2 regions of the Kribbella amoyensis genome follow, and region 1 is predicted to be linked to the other one. Evidence: riboswitches for the same ligand, from Rfam matches in the RefSeq annotation. Region 1 holds a riboswitch; the other holds the start of a gene.
The links. Region 1 has a riboswitch for S-adenosylmethionine ahead of thrC (threonine synthase). Riboswitches for the same ligand answer to the same signal wherever they lie in the genome.
Positions count from the first base shown of each region.

Region 2: linked by a shared signal. The riboswitch ahead of FB561_RS38205 (GNAT family N-acetyltransferase) and the one ahead of thrC (threonine synthase) in region 1 are both predicted to bind S-adenosylmethionine.

Region 1 is NZ_VIVK01000001.1:3,045,777-3,050,716, forward strand. It holds gene FB561_RS14525 (cation:proton antiporter) at 1-322, shown strand, start outside; gene FB561_RS14530 (GlxA family transcriptional regulator) at 529-1,494, shown strand; SAM riboswitch class I at 1,604-1,743, shown strand; gene thrC (threonine synthase) at 1,758-3,026, shown strand; gene FB561_RS14540 (ubiquitin-like small modifier protein 1) at 3,023-3,298, shown strand; gene FB561_RS14545 (zinc-dependent alcohol dehydrogenase family protein) at 3,780-4,802, shown strand; gene FB561_RS14550 (hypothetical protein) at 4,815-4,940, opposite strand, start outside.
Region 2 is NZ_VIVK01000001.1:1,930,227-1,935,166, reverse strand. It holds gene FB561_RS09260 (dihydrofolate reductase family protein) at 1-174, opposite strand, end outside; gene FB561_RS09255 (arginine deiminase) at 413-1,627, shown strand; SAM riboswitch class IV at 1,956-2,072, shown strand; gene FB561_RS38205 (GNAT family N-acetyltransferase) at 2,173-2,637, shown strand; gene FB561_RS38200 (GNAT family N-acetyltransferase) at 2,613-2,918, shown strand; gene FB561_RS09245 (peptidase inhibitor family I36 protein) at 3,032-3,409, shown strand; gene FB561_RS09240 (DUF5926 family protein) at 3,467-4,435, opposite strand; gene FB561_RS09235 (ATP-binding protein) at 4,473-4,874, opposite strand.

The DNA of each region.
Region 1 (4,940 bases):
GGTGACCGGCGGCCTGCTCGAACCCCTCGACCTGACCGGCGTCGCGATCGGGGCCACCCTGATCCTCGTACTCCGTCCGCTGACCGCCTGGCTGAGTCTCCAGCGCACCTCGATGCGCCGCTCGGAGCGCTGGGTCACCGCGGCCTTCGGGATCCGGGGTGTCGGCTCGATCTTCTACCTCGCCTACGCCGGGAAGGATTTCGCGGAGGACCTGCCCTGGTTGTGGGCGACCGTCGGTTTCACAGTCGTACTGAGCGTGGTCGTGCATGGGGTCGCGGCGACTCCACTGATGCGGATGCTGGAGCGCCGACGCGGGCACTGAACGGAACCGGCTTCGGTGCGTCGACCGGCCGTTTCCGCGGTCGGCGCGTCCGGGCCCGGATCGGCGGTTCGACGCCGTGCCGGATGGCGGAGGCTGCGTGGATTCCGGCGAAGAAGTCCTTCAGTTTTTCGAACATGCCTCTATCGTCCGAGCCTGGCGCGCCGCGCAGAAGTGGCGCGAAGGACGCCTACCGCTAAGATTTCGACATGACCCGATCCACCGTGTCCGTGCTCGCCTACGACGGGATGACGGCGTTCGAGGCCGGCATCGTGATCGAGGTGTTCGGCCTCACCTGGCCCGACATCGACCAGCCCTGGTACGAGCTCAAGGTCTGCACCGAGACGCCGGAGCCGGTCCGCGTCATCGGCGGCGCCACGCTCAGTACGCCGCACGGGCTGGACGACTTCGCCGCGGCCGACACGGTGGTGGTGCCGAGCGTCCGCGATCCGCAGGCCGAGATCTCGCCCGAACTGGTGGCCGCCCTGCGCAGCGCTCACGCGCGGGGCGCCCGGATGGTGTCGATCTGCTCGGGCGCGTTCGCGCTCGCCGCGGCCGGGATCCTGGACGGCCGCCGCGCGACCACCCACTGGCGGTACGCCGAGCAGTTGCGGGACCGCTATCCCGCGATCGACGTGGACCCCGAGCCGCTCTACGTCGACGACGGTGGCGTGTTCACGAGTGCGGGCTGCGCGGCCGGGCTCGACCTGTCGCTGCACCTGGTCCGCCAGGATCTCGGCGCCGCCGTCGCGAACGCGGTCGCCCGCCGCCTGGTGATCCAGCCGTACCGGACCGGCGGCCAGGCGCAGTACATCGAGGCCCCGATGCCGCCGAAGCCCGACGACGCCCCGGTCGCCCGGAGCATCGCCTGGGCCCTGGACCACCTGGCCGAGCCGATCGGCGTACCCGACCTGGCCGAGGTGGCCGGGCTGTCACCCCGGACGTACCTGCGGCACTTCGTCCGGGCGACCGGGGCGACCCCGGCCAAGTGGCTGATCGCCCAGCGGATCCAGGCGGCGCTGGCGATGCTGGAGACCGGCGACGCGCCGGTCGAGGAGATCGCGCTGGCGGCCGGGTTCGCGACCCCGGTGACGTTCCGGCACCACTTCGGCAAGGCGCTGCGGACCTCGCCCTCGGCGTACCGGCGGACCTTCCGGGCCCGGCTGGCGGGCTGACGCCCAGGCGGCTCGCGGGCCGGCCGGGAGCGGGCGGCGGGCTGAGATCGCCGTCTCGAATCCTGGGATCGAGGGACAAGATCTGGACTCGATTCGGTAACCTCGGCAGTGCTCATCCAGAGGGACTGAGGGAAACGGCCCGTTGACGTCCCGGCAACCCTCCCCGTGGAGGTCTCTCCCGAGACGCTCGCGAGGGACCGGTGCCAAATCCGTCCCGCGCCGAGATCCGGCGACCGGGGAAGATGAGGGAGGGAACCTCTCACATGAGCCTGACCGCCACCGGGTCCACCCACACCATCCGCGAAGGTGCCTTCGGCAACGGTACGCACCTGAGCTGCCGCGCCTGTGGGGCGAAGTCGCCGCTCGGTCCGTTCTACGCCTGTATGGAGTGCTTCGGTCCGCTCGAGGTCGGGTACGAGTTCCCGGCGATCACGCGCGAACAGATCGAGGCCGGACCCAAGAACATCTGGCGCTACCAGCCGCTGCTGCCCGTCCCCACCGACGTGGCCAGCTTCCCGAACACCGAACCCGGCTACACCCGGCTCGTCGACGCCGGCAACCTGGCCCGCGAGCTCGGGCTGAAGAAGCTCTGGGTGAAGGACGACTCGGGCAACCCGACGCACTCGTTCAAGGACCGGGTCGTCGCCTCCGCCCTGAGCGCCACCCGCGAGCTCGGCATGAAGGTCTTCGCCTGCCCCTCCACCGGCAACCTGGCCAACGCCGTCGCCGCGGCCGCCGCGCGGGCCGGGATCCGCTCGGTCGTCTTCATCCCGAAGGACCTGGAGCGGCCCAAGGTCATCACCACCGCGGTGTACGGCGGCACGCTGGTCGCCGTCGACGGCAACTACGACGACGTGAACAAGCTCGCCTCCGAGATCGCCGGCGAGGAGGAGGGCTGGGCGTTCGTCAACGTCAACGTCCGGCCGTACTACTCCGAGGGCTCCAAGACGCTCGCCTTCGAGATCGCCGAGCAGCTCGGCTGGCGGCTGCCGCAGCAGATCGTCGTCCCGGTCGCGTCCGGCTCCCAGCTGACCAAGATCGACAAGGGCTTCACCGAGCTCGGCAAGCTGGGTCTCGTCGACGCGACCGACTACAAGGTGTACGGCGCCCAGGCGACCGGCTGCTCCCCGGTGGCGCAGGCGTTCCGGGACGGGCACGACGTGGTCAAGCCGGTCCGCCCCGACACCATCGCCAAGTCGCTGGCGATCGGCAACCCCGCCGACGGCCCGTACGTCCTCGACGTCGCCCGCCGGACCGGTGGCGTGATCGCCGACGTCACCGACGAGGAAGTTGTCGAGGGCATCCAGTTGCTGGCCCGGACCGAGGGCATCTTCACCGAGACCGCGGGCGGGGTGACCGTCGCGACGCTGAAGAAGCTGGTCGCGACCGGCCAGCTCGACCCCGAGGCCGAGACGGTGATCATCAACTCCGGCGACGGGCTCAAGACGCTCGACGCCGTGGCCGACCGGGTCGGCCCCAAGGTGACCATCCCCGCGTCGTACGACGCCTTCGTGGAAGCAGGTCTGCAGTGAGCGTCAGCGTCCGGGTCCCGACCATCCTGCGCCCCTACACCCAGGGTGCGTCCGAGGTCTCCGTCGAAGGTACGACCCTGAGCGAGGTGCTGGAGTCCCTCGACACGTCGTACCCCGGCATCAAGGGCCGCGTCCTGGACGACTCGGGCGAGCTGCGCCGCTTCGTCAACGTCTACGTCGACAACGACGACGTCCGCTTCGCCGAAGGCCTGCAGACCGCCATCAAGGACGGCGGCCAGGTCTCCATCATCCCGGCCGTCGCAGGCGGCTGACCAAACCCAGCCCGCCCCGCCCCGTACCTCCGCCGCACAAGCTGGCGCTGAGCCGGCGCGGCCACCTTGAACAGGACCTGGGGACTGCGGACAAGCCACAACATGTCCACAGTCCCGACTGGCCGGCCCGTGGTCCCGGCAAGGTGTCCGCGGTCCCGGGTGGGCGACCGCGGTCCTGACCATGAGTAGCACCCCGCGCTGTCCGTGAGACTCGCGCCGGCTAGCGCCGTACGTCACGCCTGACGCGTTGCAGCACGCCAGACGCCAGCACAGCCCGCCAGCGGTCGGACAGCCCGCCACCGGTCGGACAGCCCGCCACCGGTCGGATAGCCCGCCAGTGGTCGGGTGGCTCGCCGGGGTTCGGGTGGCTTGCCAGGGGTTCGCGCAGCTTGCCAGTGGTCGGGTTGGCCGTCAGGGGCGGGCTCGGACGGGAGTTTGCCGAGCTGGTTGCGGTGGTGGTCGGTGGCTTTACCATGCGGGGATGCGTGCTGTGGTGGTTGAGGGGTTCGGGGTGCTGCCTTCGGTTCGGGAGGTGGCGGTACCGCGGGTTGCGGCTGGTGGGGTTCTGGTGCGGGTCGAGGCGACCGGGTTGTGCCGGAGTGATTGGCATGGGTGGCAGGGGCACGACTCGGACATCGTGCTGCCGCATGTTCCTGGGCATGAGCTGGCGGGGACGATCGCGGCGGTCGGGGAGGGTGTCACCGGTTGGGAGATCGGCGAGCGGGTGACGACCCCGTTCATCTGTGCCTGTGGGACGTGCGAGCAGTGCCGGGCGGGGAATCACCAGGTCTGTCCCGACCAGTTGCAGCCCGGGTTCAACTACTGGGGTTCCTTCGCGGAGTACGTCGCGTTGCCGTTCGCCGAGGTGAACCTGATCCGGTTGCCGGACGGGTTGTCGTTCGACACCGCGGCCGGGCTCGGCTGCAGGTTCGCCACGTCCTTCCGGGCGATCCGCCAGGTCGGCCGGGTCCAGGCGGACGAGAACGTGGTGATCTTCGGGTGTGGTGGCGTCGGGCTCTCCGCCGTCATGATCGCGGCCGCACTCGGCGCCCGGGTTGTTGCCGTTGACACCAATCCGGAGGCGCTCGCGCTGGCCAGGGCGTACGGCGCGACCGACACGGTGCAGGCGGGTACCGACGTGGTGGCCGCGATCAAGGACCTGACCAACGGCGGGGCGGACGTGACGATGGACGCGCTCGGGGCGAATTCCGTGGTCCAGCAGGCGTTGCTCTCCTTGCGGCCGCGCGGGCGGCATCTGCAGGTCGGGTTGCTGCCGTCCGGGGTTCAGCTCGACGTGTCGCGGCTGATCGGGCAGGAGCTGGAGTGGCTCGGGAGTCACGGGATGGCCGCGCACGCGTACCCGGAGATGCTCGACCTGGTCGCGGACGGCACGTTGCGCCCGGCCGAGCTGATCACCCGGACGATCACCCTCGACGAGGTCCCGGCCGCCCTGGACGCGCTGACGGCCGGTACTCCAGCGGGCGTCACGGTCATTCACCCCTGACCGACGGCGGCCTCAGTACTCCGCGGGGAGGTGGCCGAGGAGGTCGTCGAGCATTTTGCGGGTGGTGGTGAAGTAGCTGTTCTCGCGGTTCAGCGCGCGGTGGAACCCGGCCAGCTCGGCCTCGGTGATGGTGCTGGA
Region 2 (4,940 bases), 1.1 Mb from region 1:
GAGCACTGCGGTGGTAGCCGGGCTGGTCACCTTCGTCATGTGGTCCCGCGCGCCCTCGGTGATCGCGTGCGGCACGATCCAGGTCATGTCGAAGTCGCCGCCGGCGCCGTTGACCCGCCCGTCCAGCGAGAGGGTGATGTTGCCGACGACGGTGCGGGCGTTCTGCTGGGTCATTCTGGTTCCTCCGGTTCGGTACGCCCTGGTCGGCGTGGGCACCATCCTGTTCCCGGCCCCGGGTCCGGAACATCGGCCAGCTGGCCGATCTGTCTCCGCCGCGCCGGCCGACCCGTCCGGCACCGGTTTGGCGTTCGCCCGAAATTGTCGGACAATCAGACAGATTGGTGCGGGTCCGCGCGTTCGGAGCGAGCCTGCCGTAGCTTGGTGAGAGCGACTCAACGGAGAGGGCACGGGCATGACTGAGGCCTACGGCGTCGACAGCGAGGTCGGCCCGCTGCGGACGGTGATGCTGCACCGGCCGGGCAACGAGCTCCGCCGGCTGACCCCACGCAACAACGACAAGCTGCTGTTCGACGGCATCCCGTGGGTCGGCCGGGCACAGGAGGAGCACGACGCGTTCGCCCAGGCCCTGCGGGAGCGCGAGGTCGAGGTGCTCTACCTCGGCGAGTTGCTCACCGAGGCCCTGGCCGACCCCGCCGCCCGGCAGACCGCGATCGACGGCGCCGGCGAGGACCTCCGGCTCGGCGACACCCTGCGCGACTACCTGCGCACCGCGATGAGTTCGCTGGACCCGGCCGGGCTGGCCGAAGCGCTGATGGCCGGCGTGCGGAACGACGAGGTCCGGGCCGGTGGGCTCGTCACCTCGCTGCTCGCCCACGAAGACTTCCTCATCGACCCGCTGCCGAACCTGCTCTTCACCCGCGACTCCAGCGTGTGGATCCGCGATTCGGTGGCGGTGACGTCGCTGGCGATGCCGGCCCGGTCCCGCGAGACCCAGCTGACCGAGCTGATCTACAGGTTCCACCCGCGCTTCACCGGCGCCGACAAGGTGTACGACCACCAACTCGAGCACGTGGAAGGCGGCGACGTGCTCGCCCTCGGCCCCGGCGTCCTCGCGGTCGGTGTCGGCGAGCGGACCACCCCGGCCGGCGTCGAACGACTGGCCCGCCGGGTCTTCGCGAAGGACCTGGCCCACACCGTCCTCGCCGTCCCGATCGCCCAGCAGCGGGCCACGATGCACCTCGACACCGTCTGCACGATGGTCGACGTCGACGCCGTGCTGATGTACCCGAACATGGCCGAGGAGATGCGGGCCCTCGCCGTCACGACCGACGGCGACCAGCTGCACGTGGCCGAGCCGGAGCCGTTCCTGGTGGCGGCGGCCAAGGCGCTCGAGATCGACACCCTCCGTCGCATCGACACCGGCCTCGACCCGGTCACGGCCGAACGCGAGCAGTGGGACGACGGCAACAACACCCTCGCCCTGGCCCCGCGGGTCTGCATCGCCTACGAGCGGACCGTCGAGACCAACGCCCGCCTGGAGGAGTCCGGGATCGACGTCATCCGGATCTCCGGCTCCGAGCTCGGCTCCGGTCGCGGCGGCCCGCGCTGCATGTCCTGCCCGATCCTTCGCGACCCGCTCACCAGGTCGGCCGACTCGGGTCGATGACGCTCTGTCGACCGTCGTTCGATCCACCCCGTGGAACGCGATCACTCACAGTGAAGTAAGCCTTGCGACACACGGAGTGAAATCGGGGGTTGTCCCCGGCCCGTCTTGTGAGTAGTCTTCATGCCTAGGCCCAGGCCCTGTTGCTCCCCCGTCAGCAGGACTTGGGCCGTCCACGTTCCTGGGGCCAACCCAGGCCTCCGAAGGGCCCGCACCTCGTGCGGGCCCTTCGGCATTTCCGGCCGCGCCCTGGTCCGGGGCTCGGTTGTGTGGTGAAGTCGGAAGGAAATCCACGGGCCGCGGCGCGAATCCGGTGCTAAGGTCCGCGACAGGTCAAGAGCGCCAGCGCGAAGCCCCGGCTCGCTGGCCGGCAACCCTCGTAGCAGCGGGTGGGGTGCCCCGGGTGATGACCTGGTCCGGTACGCCGAGTACCGGGCAAGCCGCGACCCGAAAGGACCGTGCGTCTCATGCGCTCCGGCGAACCTCCCCCGCCTTCCACCGCGGGCCCCCCGACACCGGCACGACCCGAGCAGGATCCCGGCGACTCCGTGACGGCGGATCCGGCCCGGTACGACGGCCGCGGTGCTCGGATGGCCGGCGAGTTCGTGTTGACGGCACCCGTGCTGGTGGGGGAGTTCGTGCGGCTGGAGCCGTTGGAGTACCGGCACGCGGCCGATCTCGCGGTCGCGGCCGAGGAGGATCGGAGCAGTTACCGGTACACCTGGGTACCGACGGCCCAGGAGATCGACGACTACCTCGCGGCCCAGCTCGCTCGGGCCGATACCGGGCGACTGGCCCCGTACGCGCAGGTGGACCCGGCCACCGGACGGGCGATCGGCGCGACGGCGTACTGGGATCCGCGGCCCTGGCCGGACGGTACCGGGCTGAGCGCGATCGAGGTCGGGTTCACCTGGCTCGCGGCGTCGGCGCAGCGGACGGGGGTGAACGCCGAGGCGAAGCTCCTGCTCTTCAGTCACGCCTTCGAGCAGTGGGGTGTCGCCCGCGTCGACTGAAGACCGATGCCCGCAACCTGCACTCCCGCGCCGCCATCGAGAGCGTCGGCGCCACCTACGAGGGCACCCTGCGGAGCTGGTCCCGCTCCTGGGTCCCGGGTGAGGAAGATCGCCTCCGCGACTCCGCGATGTACTCGATCATCGACAAGGACTGGCCGACCCGCCGCACCCGTCTCCAAGCCCGGCTGGCCCTGCTCCGCCCCACCAGCCAGGGCACCAACCAGCCCCTGCCCAAAGTCCGTCGAGGCAAAGCCCGAACCGGCTGGGCCACCGGCTGGTAATCCGGGCCCTCCGCAACAACCCGGGAAGGCATCGGTCCTGGCGGCAGATCCGCGGCAGTTCCATGACAGTGCCGACGGCAACTATTGCCGGCAGACACCGACGAAGGGACTCCATGAAGAAATCGCTGACCAGAACTACCGCCGCACTCGCGACGGTCGCTGCTGCCACGGCAGTACTTACGCCCGCCGAGGCCGCTACGACTGCGGCGTGGGACTGCCCCGCGGACGCCTACGGCTGCCTGTGGGACGGCTACCACGGCACTGGCGACCGCTACGTGGTTCGCGCGACCGGCGGGTACCTCCTGCCCGCCGGGTACAAGGACAAGATCTCGTCGATGCGGGCCGTCCGGGCCCGAAAGATCATCCTGTACAACTGGCACGCAGACAAAGCTGCGTACGTCCCCATCTACGAGGTGTTCGGTCCCAACGGCGTGGGGGCCAACGTCCTTCCCCACGAGAACACCGCGGACCGAATTGTGGTCCAGGTCTGAGCGCTGCGGGATAGAGCTGGTCCCCTGCTGCCCGTCTGCAGCAGGGGACCACTGGTTTCAGCGGATGGTGAGCTGGCGGCTGGCCAGGCCGGCTCGGGCGGCTCGCTCTTCGGTGCTGAGCGGGGCTTCGGTGGCGAGCGCCTTGTCGAGGGCGGCGGCGAAGTCGGCGGCCGGCTTCTCCAGGTCGGCGGCCTCGGCGTCGGCGGGGAGCTCCCAGACCGGGGCAAGGACCCCGAGGGCCCGGAACGAGCCGATCAGGCGGCTGCCGTCGGTGAGGGCCGAGCCGCCGGCCGCGTGCAGCCGGGCCAACGCGTCGAGCAGGGTGTCCTCGGCGTGCGGCATCACCCAGCGCAGGTACCGGCGGTCGCCGATCTGGGTCCAGTACGCCGCGTCGACCGAGTCCAGGCGGACCGTCGGGGAGGCGGCGGCGTTGGCGCGTTCGAGGCCGGCGGCGACCTCGCCGGTCGGGTCCTCGACGTTCTCGCCGACCCAGAAGTCGAAGCCCTCGTGCACCTTCACGGTGATCGGCTCGCTGGTGTCGATCAGGTCCTGCAGCCGCGGACCGTCCTTCAGCAGGTCACCGAGCTGGATCGGGTTGCCCGGCTCGGTGGTCAGCGCGGCGGTGATCGCGTGGCCGACGTCGCGACTCGGGTCGCCGGTGGAGGCGTGCGTCTGCAGGCCGATCCAGATCGACTCGTCGTCGCGGACCAGGCCCGGCATCGCCATCGGCAGCAGGGTGACCAGATTGACCTTCTTGCCCGCGTGCTCGCCGGTCAGCGTCACCTCGGCGGACCCGGCCGGGACGATCTCGCGGAACGCGATCAGGTCGCACTCGGCCGGCAGCCCCTCGAACGGCCGCACCACGAAAGTGTCCGCGGCCTGCGCCTGCTCCCGCCCGTGGCACTGCTTGAACCGCTTGCCCGAACCACAGGGGCAGGGCTCCCGCGGCCCGACATCGACCAGGTCGGCCGGGTCGAGCGTGACGGTGGAGGTGTTCTTGGCGCGGTTGCGCGACTTCTTTCCCATGACCGCAGTCTTGCAGCTACCCCCACCCGGTCGTTAGTCAGCGCGGGATGACCGCGTAGACCGTGCGATGGGTGGTGCCGGTACGGATGCCCCAGTCGCTGGTCAGGACGTCGACGATGGCCAGGCCGCGGCCGCCGATGGACTCGGGGTGCGCGTCGGCGATCCGCTGCGGCTCCGTGTCGCCGCGGCCGTCGGTGACCTCGAGGTGGATCCCGGCCTTGTCGACCCACCAGGTGGCGCGGACCTCGCCGGTGGGGAGTGCGGGGGCGTAGCGGATCGCGTTCGACAACAGTTCGGAGAGGACCAGTTGCGCATCGTCACGAGCGTTCTCGGCGACCCGGAGGCGCTGGAGGTAGCCGGCCAGGCGGCGACGGGCATCCGCCACCGCGGACACTTCGTGCGGCAGGACGACATCCACAACGCTCACATCAGCAGGCATGGTCGCAGAGGACAAGCAGGGTCTCCTCGGTCATCGGAACAGCACTGACAGTTCTGCCCAAGATCG